DNA from 4 places in the Streptomyces sp. NPDC032161 genome. Region 1 is predicted to be linked to each of the others. Evidence: riboswitches for the same ligand, from Rfam matches in the RefSeq annotation. Region 1 holds a riboswitch; each other region holds the start of a gene.

What was found. A riboswitch is a leader RNA that binds a small molecule or an ion and turns the genes downstream of it on or off. The one in region 1 is predicted to bind cyclic di-AMP.
Positions count from the first base shown of each region.
Region 2: linked by a shared signal. The riboswitch ahead of AB0E67_RS26870 (transglycosylase family protein) and the one ahead of AB0E67_RS27775 (M23 family metallopeptidase) in region 1 are both predicted to bind cyclic di-AMP.
Region 3: linked by a shared signal. The riboswitch ahead of AB0E67_RS18320 (M23 family metallopeptidase) and the one ahead of AB0E67_RS27775 (M23 family metallopeptidase) in region 1 are both predicted to bind cyclic di-AMP.
Region 4: linked by a shared signal. The riboswitch ahead of AB0E67_RS15390 (LysM peptidoglycan-binding domain-containing M23 family metallopeptidase) and the one ahead of AB0E67_RS27775 (M23 family metallopeptidase) in region 1 are both predicted to bind cyclic di-AMP.

Region 1 covers NZ_JBEZVN010000024.1:35,064-38,409, forward strand. The annotation lists gene AB0E67_RS27770 (pitrilysin family protein) at 1-993, shown strand, start outside; cyclic di-AMP (ydaO/yuaA leader) riboswitch at 1,387-1,556, shown strand; gene AB0E67_RS27775 (M23 family metallopeptidase) at 1,569-2,378, shown strand; gene AB0E67_RS27780 (HPr family phosphocarrier protein) at 2,652-2,933, opposite strand; gene AB0E67_RS27785 (GNAT family N-acetyltransferase) at 3,107-3,346, shown strand, end outside.
Region 2 covers NZ_JBEZVN010000022.1:46,310-49,655, forward strand. The annotation lists gene eno (phosphopyruvate hydratase) at 1-329, opposite strand, end outside; gene AB0E67_RS26870 (transglycosylase family protein) at 664-1,404, opposite strand; cyclic di-AMP (ydaO/yuaA leader) riboswitch at 1,407-1,578, opposite strand; gene AB0E67_RS26875 (transglycosylase family protein) at 1,882-2,907, opposite strand; gene AB0E67_RS26880 (cytochrome P450) at 3,025-3,346, opposite strand, start outside.
Region 3 covers NZ_JBEZVN010000008.1:24,793-28,138, forward strand. The annotation lists gene AB0E67_RS18315 (aldo/keto reductase) at 1-582, opposite strand, end outside; gene AB0E67_RS18320 (M23 family metallopeptidase) at 712-1,734, opposite strand; cyclic di-AMP (ydaO/yuaA leader) riboswitch at 1,932-2,083, opposite strand; gene AB0E67_RS18325 (PP2C family protein-serine/threonine phosphatase) at 2,468-3,346, opposite strand, start outside.
Region 4 covers NZ_JBEZVN010000005.1:259,604-262,949, reverse strand. The annotation lists gene AB0E67_RS15395 (SGNH/GDSL hydrolase family protein) at 1-148, opposite strand, end outside; gene AB0E67_RS15390 (LysM peptidoglycan-binding domain-containing M23 family metallopeptidase) at 361-1,275, opposite strand; cyclic di-AMP (ydaO/yuaA leader) riboswitch at 1,281-1,435, opposite strand; gene AB0E67_RS15385 (alpha-galactosidase) at 1,732-3,346, opposite strand, start outside.

The DNA of each region.
Region 1 (3,346 bases):
GAGAGCGAGATCGAACGGCTGGTGCGCAACCGGCTCGACGAGATCCCGCACGAGCAGGCCAACCCGGCGCGCCGCGCCGCCAAGCAGCTCTCCAAGGAGCTCTTCCCGGCCGCGTCGCGGATGTCCCGGCCGCGCCAGGGCACCGAGGAGACGGTGGAGCGGATCGACGCGGGGGCGGTGCGCGCCTTCTTCGAGGCCCATGTCCGGCCGTCCGCGGCGACCGCCGTGGTCGTCGGCGACCTGACCGGCATCGACCTGGAGGCCCTGCTCGCCGAGACGCTCGGCGACTGGTCGGGCGACACCGTCGAGCCGCGCCCCGCCCCGCCGATCACCGCCGACGACACCGGTCGCGTGGTCATCGTGGACCGTCCGGGCGCGGTGCAGACGCAGCTGCTGATCGGCCGGATCGGACCGGACCGGCACGACAGCGTGTGGCCCGCCCAGGTGCTCGGCACGTACTGCCTGGGCGGCACGCTCACCTCCCGGCTGGACCGGGTGCTGCGCGAGGAGAAGGGCTACACCTACGGTGTCCGCGCCTTCGCCCAGGTGCTGCGGTCGTCGGCCCCGGACTCGGTCACGGGCGCGACCGGCGCCGCCATGCTCGCGATCAGCGGATCGGTGGACACGGAGTCGACCGGACCGGCGCTGGAGGACCTGTGGACGGTGCTGCGGACGCTGGCGGCCGAGGGGCTCACCGACGAGGAGCGCGAGACCGCGGTGCAGAATCTCGTGGGTGTCGCGCCGTTGAAGTTCGAGACGGCTGCCTCCGTGGCGGGCACGCTGGCCGACCAGGTCGAGCAGCACCTCCCGGACGACTTCCAGGCCCACCTGTACGCCCGGCTCGCGGCGGCCGGCACGGTCGAGGCGACCGCGGCCGTGGTCAGCGCCTTCCCGGGCGACCGTCTGGTGACGATCCTCGTCGGCGACGCGTCCCGGATCGAGGAGCCGGTCCGGGCGCTGGGCATCGGTGAGGTGTCGGTGGTCGCCGGCTGAGCGGTACGCCGTCACGGTCCCGGCGGCCTTCCCGGGCGGAGACGCCGGGGACCGTCCCGGACCCCTGACGTCCCCGCCCGCCGGTCCGACGGCCGGGCGTCCGATGCCCTGTTCCCGTACGGGGCAGGTGCCGGAGGACAGCCGCGGGCCGGGCCGTTTTGGGTGCCGAACGGGTGCGGCCCGGTCGGTCCGACGGCCGGGCGCGTGGGCGTGGAAGGCCCCTGTGAGCGATGTCTCGCCGGGGTCTTCCCCATGGTGGGTTCCGGTCGCCGGGTTGCCCGTACGTCCTGTGGCATGCGCTACAAAACGGCTTGTCCGTTTGGCGAACGAACGTGCTCGCGCTTAGCGTCGACCGGGCTGCCGGCCACTCGTATGTCGCGACCGCGACGCACCGGACAGCCATCGCCGAGTCCCCGCCGGGCGTGAGCCCTGGGGAGCCGGGGACCCAATGAAGTCCCTGGGGTGAATCGGAAGCCTGAGCCTCGGTGAGGCCGGGGCCTCCGTAGGAGACCTTCCTGCTCCGAACCCGTCAGCTAACCCGGTAGGCGAGAGGGAAGGAAAGGATCAGCCACTTCATGGCGTTCACCCGTGCCACCGGGAAGCATCGTGCCCCCGGCCGACTGACGCGCGGCAGCGCGAGGATCGCCGGCGTCGCGGCGCTGGCCACCACCGGCGTCATCGGAGGCGCCGCCTCCCCGGCCCTCGCCGCGGACGCCGAGACCTCCGCGGTCGGCGAGACCGGCCTGAACCAGGTCATCGCCATCCAGGACGTCATCGCCGACCGGATCGACGCCCAGGCCGACGCGCAGCAGCACCGGGCCGACCTCATCGCCGAGGCGAAGGAGGCGGCCCAGCGGAAGGCCGAGGCCGAGAAGCGCGCCCGGGCCGAGGCGAAGGCCAGGGCCGAGGCGAAGCGTGCCGCCGAGGCGCGGGCCGAGAAGGCGCGTGCCGCCCGCTCCGCCGAGCGCACCCGGCTGGGCCTCTTCCAGCTCCCGGTCGCCGGTTCCTACGTCACCACCGGCTACAAGTCCAGCGGTTCGCTCTGGTCCTCCGGCAGCCACTCGGGCATCGACTTCCACGCCGCGTCGGGCAGCTCCGTCGTCGCCGTCGGCGCCGGTACGGTCGTCGAGGCCGGCTGGGGCGGTGCGTACGGCAACAACATCGTGCTGCGCATGACGGACGGCACGTACACGCAGTACGGGCACCTCTCGTCGATCGGTGTCCGTGTCGGCCAGAGCGTCGGCGGGGGCCAGCAGATCGGCCTCTCCGGCTCGACCGGCAACTCCACCGGACCGCACCTCCACTTCGAGGCCCGGACCACGCCCTCCTACGGATCCGACATGGACCCCGTCGCCTATCTGCGTGCCCACGGCGTCTCCCTCTGACCGACAGCCGACCCGCGAACCGCCTCCCGAAGGCCCCGGCGTACCCCGGGGCCTTCGGCATGTCCGGGTCGCCCCGTCAGCAGGACCCGCCCCTTGCGCGACCGTCCCGGATCCCGGGAAGAGGCGCCCGGGATCCGGGAAGGAATCCCGGGGCCGGAAGACGAAGGAGCCGCGGTGCCGGTGGGCGGCACCGCGGCTCCGCCGGCGGGAATCGGTCCCGTGCCGGACCCCGGAAGTCCCGGGAGCGGGAATCCCGGAGATCCGGAACGTGGCTCAGACGGTCTCCGGGAGTTCGTCGAGCCCCTCCGCGACCAGCTTCGCCAGGCGGTCCAGGGCGGCCTCGGCGTCGTCCGCCTCGGACGCGAGCACGATCTCCTCGCCGCCCTGCGCGCCGAGCCCGAGCACCGCGAGCATGGAGGCGGCGTTCACCGGGGTGCCGTCGGCCTTGGAGATCGTCACGGGGATGCCGGACGCCGTGGCGGCGCGGACGAATATGGAAGCGGGGCGGGCGTGCAGGCCCTCGGCCCAGCCGACGTTGACGCGGCGCTCAGCCATGGTTCTGCCCTTCATGAATCAATAGTTGTCTAGACCACTCTCTCATGTGGTGCGCGGTGCTCCGGCCGACCCGCGCCACACCCACGAGCGGTGCCGCAACGCCGTTCGGCCCCCCTCAGACTGCCCCGGCCCCGGCGGCTACGCGAGTGGTGGACGAGCCGTAGTCTGTGCCCATGCAGTCCTCGACGGAGCAGAGTCCGCGTCACGTCTATCCCGACCACTGGGAAGCGGACGTGGTCCTCCGTGACGGAGGCACCGCGCGGATCAGGCCCATCACCACGGACGACGCCGAACGCCTGGTCAGTTTCTACGAGCAGGTCTCCGACGAGTCGAAGTACTACCGCTTCTTCGCCCCGTACCCCCGGCTGTCCGCCAGGGACGTGCACCGCTTCACCCATCACGATTACGTCGAC
Region 2 (3,346 bases), on a different contig from region 1:
GCGTTGGCGCCGAGCGAGCCCTTGTTCTCGGTGGCGTCCAGGTCGAACATCGCCTGGTCGATCAGCCGCTGCTCGGTCGCGTCGTAGCCGACGAGCTCCGGGCCGATCTGCTCGATGACGGCGAGCACGGCCTTCTCCACACCCTTGCCCTGGTAGCGGTTGGGGTCGCCGTCGCGAAGCTCAATGGCCTCGAAGGCACCGGTGGAGGCGCCGGACGGCACGGCAGCACGACCCGTGCTGCCGTCGTCGAGGCCGACCTCGACCTCGACCGTGGGGTTCCCCCGGGAGTCGAGGATTTCCCGGGCTACGACGACGTCGATGGACGGCACGAGGCATCTCCTTCTGGGATATGACACTGGTTCTGCAGGGTCACTTTGGCCTTGCGACAAGAGCCTAACCGGCCCCGCCCGCTCAGCCCGACGACCGCCCGCCCCCTGGGACGAAAAAGGACCCGGGAGTGCACGATCCCGGGCAAATGGCCAGAATATTACGGATCAGTAACTACAACAGTTGAACGAACTGCGCCGCACACGAGCGGCGCACGCCCGGGTGCGGGACGCGCGGTGCCGCGTCGGCGCGCGGCACGCGCTCCGAGCAGACGCCCCGGCCCGGCGCGCGGGGGGAGCGCGCCGGGCCGGGCATCCGGAGAGGAGAGGGACCGGACTACTTCGTCAGGTGCAGCTGCTGACCCGGGTAGATCAGGTCGGCGTTCTCGACGATGTCCTTGTTCAGCTCGAACAGCCGCTGCCAGCCGCCCTCGACGCCGTGGGCGGCGGCGATCTTGCTGAGGGAGTCGCCGGAGACGACCTTGTACTCGCCGTCGCCCTTCTTGACCTTCTTGCCGGTCGGGGTGGTGACGGTCTTCTTCGACTCGGTCCGCGGGGCGGCGGGACGGTCGGAGCGGGAGGCGGGGGCCTCGGCGCGCTCGACCTGCTTCGGCTGGGCCTGCTGCTTGGGGGCCGTCTGGGTGCTCTGCTTCTTGGCGGCACCGGAACTCTTCGAGGAGGTGTCGACGCCCGGGTCGACGCCGTCGTTGCGCAGGTTGCCGGCGGAGGCGCAGCCCCAGGCACCCGGACCCTGCATGTCGAGGAGCCGCTCGGCGGTGGCGATCTGCTGGGCCTTGGTGGCCAGGTCGGCGCGCGGCGCGTACTTCAGACCGCCGGCGGCGGCCCAGCTGGACTGCGAGAACTGCAGACCGCCGTAGTAGCCGTTGCCGGTGTTGATGGACCAGTTGCCCCCGGACTCGCACTGGGCGACGGCGTCCCAGGTGGCGACGGAGGCGGCGGAAGCGCCGGTCGCGCCCAGCAGCGGGACGGCGACGGCGGAGCCGGCGACTCCGGCGAGCGTGGCGACACGGACGGCCTTGGACGGGCGGCGGTGCTTGCCCTTGCCGGAAAACAGCATGGAAGTCTCCTCACCGACGCCTACGAGGTGAGCTGTCGGGTTCGGGCCGAGTGAGTTGCCCGGTCGCACGTCCTAGCACGCGACTTCACCCCAAGTCGGTCCTGATGCGTCTCGCGACGATCGGGGCCGACGCCTACCTGGGTCCCCCGCTCCTGCCTACGGCGCTTGAACGCGTCTGTTCCCTCCGACCGACGGCAGGATTCGGCGTGACGGTCGGCGGGGCCCGCGGTGCGAGCGGTTCCGACCGTAAACACATATAAGCCCCATATTCAAAGAAGGACACATCGGGCAATCGTCTCTTACTTGCATCTGAGGAACCGTAGTTTTCGCAGGTGGGACGCGATACGGACGGGACCTCCGGGCCCAACACGCCAATTGACGCAAAGAGATCCATGTCTCACTCGCATGCAAGCCGACAAGAGCCTCCGATAGCATCCCGGCTCCTGAGGCCCCGTCAGCCGGCCACCGGGTCCGGCCTCAACGGGCCTCCGCGTCGACATCGAGGCTCTGGCCAGGAAGGATGAGGTCCGGATCGGAGCCCACGACCTCCTTGTTGGCCTCATAGAGCGCGGACCAGCCACCGGGGACGTTCCGCTCGTCGGCAATCGTCCAGAGATTGTCACCGGGACGGACGGTGTACGTGTCGTCGGCGACCGGGGAGGCCGCGTCGCGCCCCCCGCCGTCGCGCGAGGCGTGACGACCCGACTCGCGGCCGACGTCCCCGTCGGCACCCCACCCCTCCTCGGCGGCCGGTGAGCCACGATGCTTGCCGCCCGAACCGTCCGACGCTCCAGATCCTTCCGAGTCCCCGGGCGGCCCTGACGGAGCGACAGAAGCGCCCGAATCGCCCATATCAACCGATTCAGGCAAACGGTGCGCATTGTCGGATGAAGTGGCGGAACCGGTGGGCGAGGGCGTGACATCGGACCCGGTTCCGGCGTCCGGCTTCCCGGCACGGCCCGAAGGCGTGACGTCCTCGTCGGACGGGGACTCCGACGACTTGTCAGCCGGCTTCGCGCCCTTCTCCGCCCCGGTGCCGCCCGTCTTCTTCGCATCCTCCTCCGCCCCGGAGCCGCCCGCGGGCTTCTCCGAGGAGGTCTCCCCCGGGTCGACCCCTGGCAGCTCCCCACCCGTCGCGAGGCCAGAGAGGGGCGCACAGCTCGGCCACGCCTGCGGACCCCGGTCGCCCAGGATCTTCTCGGCCACCGCGATCTGCTGGGCGCGGCTGGCGAGGTCGGCGCGCGGGGCGTACGCCTCACCGCCGTACGCCTTCCAGACCTCCGGGGTGAGCTGAAGGCCGCCGTAGGAGCCGTTGCCGAAATCGGCGCTCCAGGAGCCGCCGCTCTCGCACTCGGCGACCCGGTCCCAGGTCGCCGAGTCGGCCGCCTGCGCGGCGCCCGCGCCGAGCAGCGGGATGGCGATGGCGGATCCGGTCACGCCCGCCGCGACGACGATGGCGGGTGCCTGACGAGGGCGACGGTGTCTGCCGTTCGCGGAGCCCATGAGGTTGCCTTCCGTGTGACGGACGAGTTCGGTCGAGCGACCCGGTGGGGTCGAACGGTGAACCTAACCGGACTCGAACGCGTGTCACAAGTCGATGCAGCGCCGATCACGCGCACATCACAGATGTGACGTAGCGTCAGAAACGGGTCGGGCGGGCCGGGGTCCGAACTCCACGGGAAGCGTGCGCAGTCCGCGCATGATGAGCCCGCCGCGCCACCGCAGATCGGCGGGCTCCACCGCGAGCCGCAGGTCGGGAAGGCGCCTGAGCAGCGTGGCGAGCGCGGTCTGTCCCTCCAGCCGGGCGAGCGGCGCGCCGAGGCAGTAGTGGATGCCGTGCCCGTATCCGAGGTGCTGATTGTCACGTCGGGCGAGGTCGAGCGTGTCGGGGTCCTCGAAGCGCGCCGGGTCGCGGTCGGCGGCGGCGAGCACGACCAGGACG
Region 3 (3,346 bases), on a different contig from region 1:
GCCCTCGTAGGTGTCGCGGGAGACGAGGTTGTAGTGCGGCTGCAGGGCGACGTAACGGGCCAGCCCCTCGCGCTCGGAGAAGTCCAGGGACGCCCGGAGCCGCTCGGGGCTGATGTTGGACGCGGCGATCTCGCGCACCTTGCCGGCCTTCACCAGCTCGTCGAGGGTGGTGATGATCTCCTCGACCGGCACGGTCTCGTCGTCGAAGTGCGTGTAGTAGAGGTCGATGTGGTCCCTGCCGAGCCTGCGCAGCGACTCTTCCGCCGCCGCCTTGATGGTGGCGGCGGAGAGACCCTTGTACGAGGGGTGGGCGCCGACCTTGGTGGCGACGACGACATCGGACCGGCCGGGCCGGGACGCGAGCCACTTGCCGATGACGGTCTCCGACTCGCCGCCCTCGTTCCCCGGCACCCAGGCGGAGTAGGCGTCGGCGGTGTCGACGAAGTTGCCGCCCGCCTCCGTGTATGCGTCCAGCACGGCGAACGACTGCGCCTCGTCGGCCGTCCAGCCGAAGACATTGCCGCCGAGGGCGAGCGGGAACACCTGAAGATCGGAAGAGCCCAGTTGGCGAAGGGAAGTCATGAATCGATCAACGTGTTCCCGCCAGAACGGTATTCCGCGCATACGCCGTTCGGCGGACGGCTGTTCGGTGTGGTCCGCGCGGTCGGCCGGCGCATCGTTGTCCGCCCGTGCATCGCCGACGCGGGTGCCTCAGATGTTGAGGCCCTTGCTCCGCAGCCAGCCCATCGGGTCCACGCCCGTGCCGTCGGCGGTGTGGATCTCCAGGTGGAGGTGGGGACCCGTCACATTGCCGGTCGCGCCGACCCGGCCGATGGTGTCCCCGGTGGAGACCTTCTGGCCGACCCCGACGCCGATCGAAGACTGGTGGCAGTACCAGACCTCCGTGCCGTCCTCCAGCTCCAGCACCGTGCGGTAGCCGTACGAGCCGGACCAGCCCGCCGACTTGATGGTGCCGCCGTGAACGGCCTTGACGGGGGTGCCCGTCGGCGCCGCGAAGTCGAGGCCGGTGTGGTGACCGGAGGACCACATCGTGCCGGCCTGGCCGTACGTCGAGGTGATCGTGTACGAGGTGGTCGGGACGGCGTAGCTGGCGGCGAGCTTGGCGAGCCGCAGGGCCTCGGCCTTCTTCTTCGCCTCCTCCTCCGCCTTCTTCTTCTCGGCGGCGGCCTTGACCTCGGCGGCGTCCTGCTGCTTCTTGGCCTCGGCCGCGGCCTTCTCCGCCGCGGCCTTCTCCTGGGCCTCCCTGGCCTCCGCGTCGGCGGCGGCCTGCTGCTGCTCGGCCTGCTGGAGGATGCGGGCACGCAGCGCCTCGCCCGCGTCGGTCGTGCCCTGCTCGGCCTCGGCGGTGGTGATGCCTGCGGTGGTGAGCGGGGCGGTGGCGGGCGCGGCCCCGTCGTCCTCGGACTTGTCGGAGAGGAGGGCGCCCACGCCGGGAAGGGACTTGGCGTCGGGCAGGTTGTCCGCGATGGAGTCGGGAAGGGAGATGGACACCGGCGGCTTGCCCTGCGCGGTGGCCATGCCGCCCGCGCCGACCGCCGCGATGACACCGACCCCGAGCACCGCGGAACTGCGGGCGAGTCCGTTGCGCTGCTTGGCGACCCGGTGCTTGCCGCGTACGGGGCGGACGGTCTCCTCGGTGGGGTTCCACTCGCCCCAGCCGCGCTCGTCGTCGACACCGAAGTCGGCGCCGGGCAGGGTCGCGGTGGCGGCCATGTCCGATCCGATTCCGTGGTCCATGCGATCCGCAGTGCCGGACACCGTCGTCATCCCGGCCGTTCCGTAGTCGGAGCCGTAGCCGGGGCCCGCACCGTAACCGGGGCCGAAGTCGGTGCCGAACTCGGAACCGTACGCGGAATCGAGCCGGGCGGGGGCCTCGGGGGCAGGCTTGTTGGACGCCACGGGGGCGCACTCCTTTCCTTCCTTCTCGCCTACCGGGTTAGCTGACGGGTTCGGAGCAGGAAGGTCTCCTACGGACACCGCGTCTCTCACGAGACCCGGATGCCCGATTCACCCCAGGGTGGTGGTTCCCCGGTTCCCTTTCGGGATTCGGCGCTCGCGCACGGTGCCGCCTCTGACGACGGCTGGGACGACCGCGCTGCGTTATCGAACGTTAATAGACACCGGGCCCTGATTCCAAGCCGCTCCCACTGATCGTTCACGTCTTTGGCCTGGACTTTACTGGACATCTCGGGGCGTATTCAGACGACTTGATCGGGTCTCAGCCAATACCCCGTAACTGACGTTGCGTCAAACGTTATGCGGAGCGGCGTCTTTCGATTACGTACGGTGGCACCCCGGTCCGCTCGGGCGCACCCGGCCGCCCGGACGGACGTCTGCGGCCTCACGGGCGCACCCGACCGAACCCCGTCACGGCCTCCTTGCACCCGCCCAACCGCTCGGGCGCACCCGGCGCCCTTGCGCCCGCCCAGCCGCCCCGGACCGTCCGTCATGCCGGGCCCGGCCCCACGATCCGGACGGTCCTGCGCCGCTCCGGCTGCCCCTCCGCGGGGCGTACGACCGCGAGCAGGGCCATGTCGTCGGTCGACTCGCCCCCCGTGTGCAGCCGTACGTCGTCGGTCAGCGCGGACAGCAGCTCCTCCGGCCCGGGAAAGATCCGCCCGCACAGCCGGGCCGCCGGATCATAGAAGTCCCCCTGGGCGTTCCGCGCCTCGGAGAGGCCGTCGGTGTAGAGGAGCAGTGTCGCCCCCGGCCGCAGATCCCACTCGTCCGTCCGGTCGGGCCACGCGCCCAGGTCCATCCCGAGCGGCAGCGCGGGCATCGAGGGCGCCAGCACGTCCAGCGCGCCGTCCGGGTGCAGCAGGATCGGCTCGGGGTGGCCGCGGTTGACGATCCGGACCCGGGACAGGCCGGCCGGGATCTCGGCCAGCACGGCGGTGGTGAAGCCCTCGACGACGTCGGGCCCGCCCCGGCGCGCCCTCCTCTCCCGCACCAGCGCCCGCTCCAGCCGACGCGCCACGCCCTCCAGCGAGCGCTCCTGTTCGGCCGCCTCCCGGAACGCCCCGATGACCACGGCGACCGTCTCCACGGCGTCGAGCCCCTTCCCCCGCACGTCACCGACCACCAGCCGCACCCCGTACGGGGTGTCCGTCACCGCGAACAGGTCACCGCCAACGAACTCGTCGGCCTGCGCGGCCTCGTACCGCGCCGCCACATGCAGCCCACCGATCCGGTCGAACGGCTTCGGCAGCACCGCCCGCATGGCCCGCTCCGCGATGACCCGCGCGGAGGCCAACTGCTCGTTGCTCCGCTGCACGACCCGGTTGATCACCACCGCGAGCACCGAGACGGTCGCCAGCGTGAGCAG
Region 4 (3,346 bases), on a different contig from region 1:
CGAACCGGTCCGCCCAGCCGACGTAGGTCCCGTCCGGGCCGGGGTCGCCGACCCCTTCCGTGAAACTGTCGCCGATCGCCGCGTACGACCCGATGACGCCCTGTCGGTCGATGACGCCACGCTGATTATTTCTCGAATCGTCTGCCACGAACGCTTATCCTGCACCGACGAATGTGACCTACGCGACCGTAATAAGGGGTTGACGGGTGGTGAGATAGACCACCCGGTCGGATTCGCTGTCGGGGGAATACCCGGCGCGGAGGGGCGGCGCGCCGTGGCGCGCCGCCCCTCCGCCTTGTCCGGGCCGGACCCGGCCGCTCCGGTCGTCGGACCGTTCGGCTCGGGCGCGGTCGGCGTGGATCAGACGTATATGCCGTGCGCCGCGAGGTAGGCGACCGGGTCGATGTCGGAGCCGTACGCCGGGCCGGTGCGGACCTCGAAGTGCAGGTGCGGTCCGGTGGAGTTGCCGGTGGAACCGGAGAGGCCGATCTGCTGGCCGGTGCTCACGGACTGGCCCGCCGAGACGGAGATCGAGGACAGGTGCCCGTACTGCGAGTAGCGCCCGTCGGCGTGCTTGACGACGACCTGATTGCCGTAGGCGCCGCCCCAGCCGGCGGTGACGACCGTGCCGGCGGTGATGGACTTCACGCTGGTGCCGGTGAAGACGGGGAAGTCGATCCCGCTGTGGCTGCCACTGGACCAGTTGGATCCGGAAGCCCGGTATCCGGTGGTGTGGTTGCCCGGGACCGGGTGGACGTAGCCGGAGGCGGTGCTCGCGGCGGCCGGGGCGGAGGTCTTCGCCTTCGCCGGGGCGGACGAGGCCGGAGCGGACTTCTGGACGAGCTTCGACGGCACCGCGGGGACCTTCGACGGAAGGACGGAGCCCGCGCCCGCGCCGGTGGGCGCGCCGTGTGCCGACGCCTCGCCGCCGAGCGCCAGCTCGGTGCCCGGGCGGATCAGGTCCGGATCGGCGCCGATGGCCGCGCGGTTGTCCTGGTAGAGCTTCTGCCAGCCGCCCTCGACACCGTGCTCGGCGGCGATCTTCGACAGGTAGTCGCCGGGGACGACGGAGTACGTCGTGGCGGTGGCCGGCTCCTGGGCGACCCGCTGGACCGGGACGGTGTGCGCGGCGGCCGGGGCGGCCGGCTGCGCGGCGTGGGCGCCGGTGGCGCCGAGCAGCGGCAGGGCGATGACGGCGCCGCCGGTGCTCACGGCGGCGACACCGCGGGCGATCACGCTGGACTTGGTACGACGGTGCTTACCCGAGATGGGCATGATGCGCTTCCTCTCCGGCGCCTGCGAGGTGAGCTGTCGGGTTCGGGCTGGAGATGCCCGGCCGCGGCGAGCGCGACTTCACCCCGAGCCGACCGGTCTTCGCCGGTCGGCGGACTACCTGGTTCCCCCGCTCCTGCCACGCGTCGAGTGAGTGCGATATCCGGCCGGCGGCAGGATTGGGCGGTCCGTCCGGATTGACGGTGACCGTAGGCGAGCCGGAGACCGAGAACAAGCCGCCGATTCCGGAGAGGAATCCGCGCCGAGAATTCGGCGCGGAATTCCGGTCACCCTCCGTGGATCCGGGATCTTGAATTTCCGCGCCGCGTACGGAATATCGGATCTGCCCGCCGGTACGCTCGGTCACGGATATGATTCCGCTCACGAGGAGGAATCTCTCGGCGGAATGAATTTGGGCACACGCCAACAAATGCCCTCAATACGGACATTCGGCCGATGTCATGCGCGTCGGAGCCTCAGCACCCGCGCGTCGAGGTCCCCGCGCAACCCCGTCCGCAGCCCCTGGTGGAGCAGTACCGAACCGTGGTGCGCCTCCCCCGTGTCGCGGCACACGTAGGTCGCCGACGGGTCGAGCCCCCGCAGCCGCAGGGCCGGCGGCCGCTCCTCGTACCGCTGCCTGTCCAGCCACATCAGGACCACGGTCTCCTCCCCGCGGACGTACTGGACCGCGCCGAGGCCGCCGCGCGGGGAACGCAGCCGGTACTGCGCCCCGAGCTGCACCACCGGCCGGATCTCCTTGTAGAGATCCACCCAGTTCCGCGCCTCGGCCAGTTCCGCCTCGCTCCATTCGGCGAGATCCCCGCCCACCCCGAGCACCCCGGCCATCGCGCTCACGAAACGGAGCCGCAACGAGCTGACCCTGTCGTTGAACTGGACGTTCGGGCTGTCCGTGACCCACGCGGCCATCACCCGGGCCGGATGGATCTGGCTGAACCCCTCCTGAATGGCGAAGCGGTCGAGGGGATCGGTGTTGTCCGAGGTCCACACCTGGTCCGTACGGGAGAGGATGCCCAGATCGATCCGGCCGCCGCCGCCCGAGCAGGACTCGAAGGCCACCGAGGGGTGCGCCGCCCGCAGCCGGTCGATCAGCGCGTACAGACCGTCGACGTGCTCGACCCGGAGTTTCCGCGGATAGTCCTCGCCCGGCCATCCCGCATCGGTGAAACTGCGATTGAAGTCCCATTTCACATAGTCGATCGGTGTATCGGAGAGCAGCGCGTCGAGTTGCTCCCAGAGATACTCCCGTACATCGCTCCGGGCGAGATTGAGAACCAGTTGATGGCGGAACTCCGTCCGCGTCCTTCCCGGGAAATGCTGCACCCAGTCGGGATGCGCGCGATAAAGATCACTGTCGGCATTGACCATTTCCGGTTCGACCCAGATTCCGAACTGCATGCCGAGCGCGTGCACTTCGTCGGCCAGGGGCTTCAGGCCGTCGGGAAAGCGATCCGGATTCGGCGTCCAGTCCCCCAGTCCGGCCCGGTCGCTGGTGCGTCGGCCGAACCACGCGTCGTCCACGACGAACAGCTCGACCCCCAGCGCCGCGGCACGCCCCGCCAGGACGCGCTGCTGCTCCTGCGTGACGTCGAATCCGGCCGCCTCCCAGGAGTTGTAGAGCACCGGACGCACCTTCCCGGCGTCCGGGACGACATGGGCCAGCTGCCAGGCGTGCCAGGCGCGGCTCGCGCCGCCGAAGCCCGCATCGCTCCACAGCCCGGCGAAGACGGGGGTCACGTACGACTCCCCCGGCGCGAGCAGCTGCAGTCCCGAGTCGTCGTGACCGGCGCCTCCGGCGATCTGCACGATTCCGTCGGGAAGTTGTTGCACGCCGATCCGCCACGACCCGGACCAGCCGAGCGCGCAGCCGTACACCTCGCCGCTCTCCTCGGTCGCCGCGCCGTCCGCGTCGAGCGCGACCCACGGCAGATGCTCGTGGCCGGTGTGGCCGCGCCTGCTGGAGACGACGCTCTCGCCGTACGTCAGTTCCGTCCGCACCAGCCGCGACTCGGCCGCCCACCGGCCGTGCAGCCGGCTCATCCGCCAGCCGTCGCGG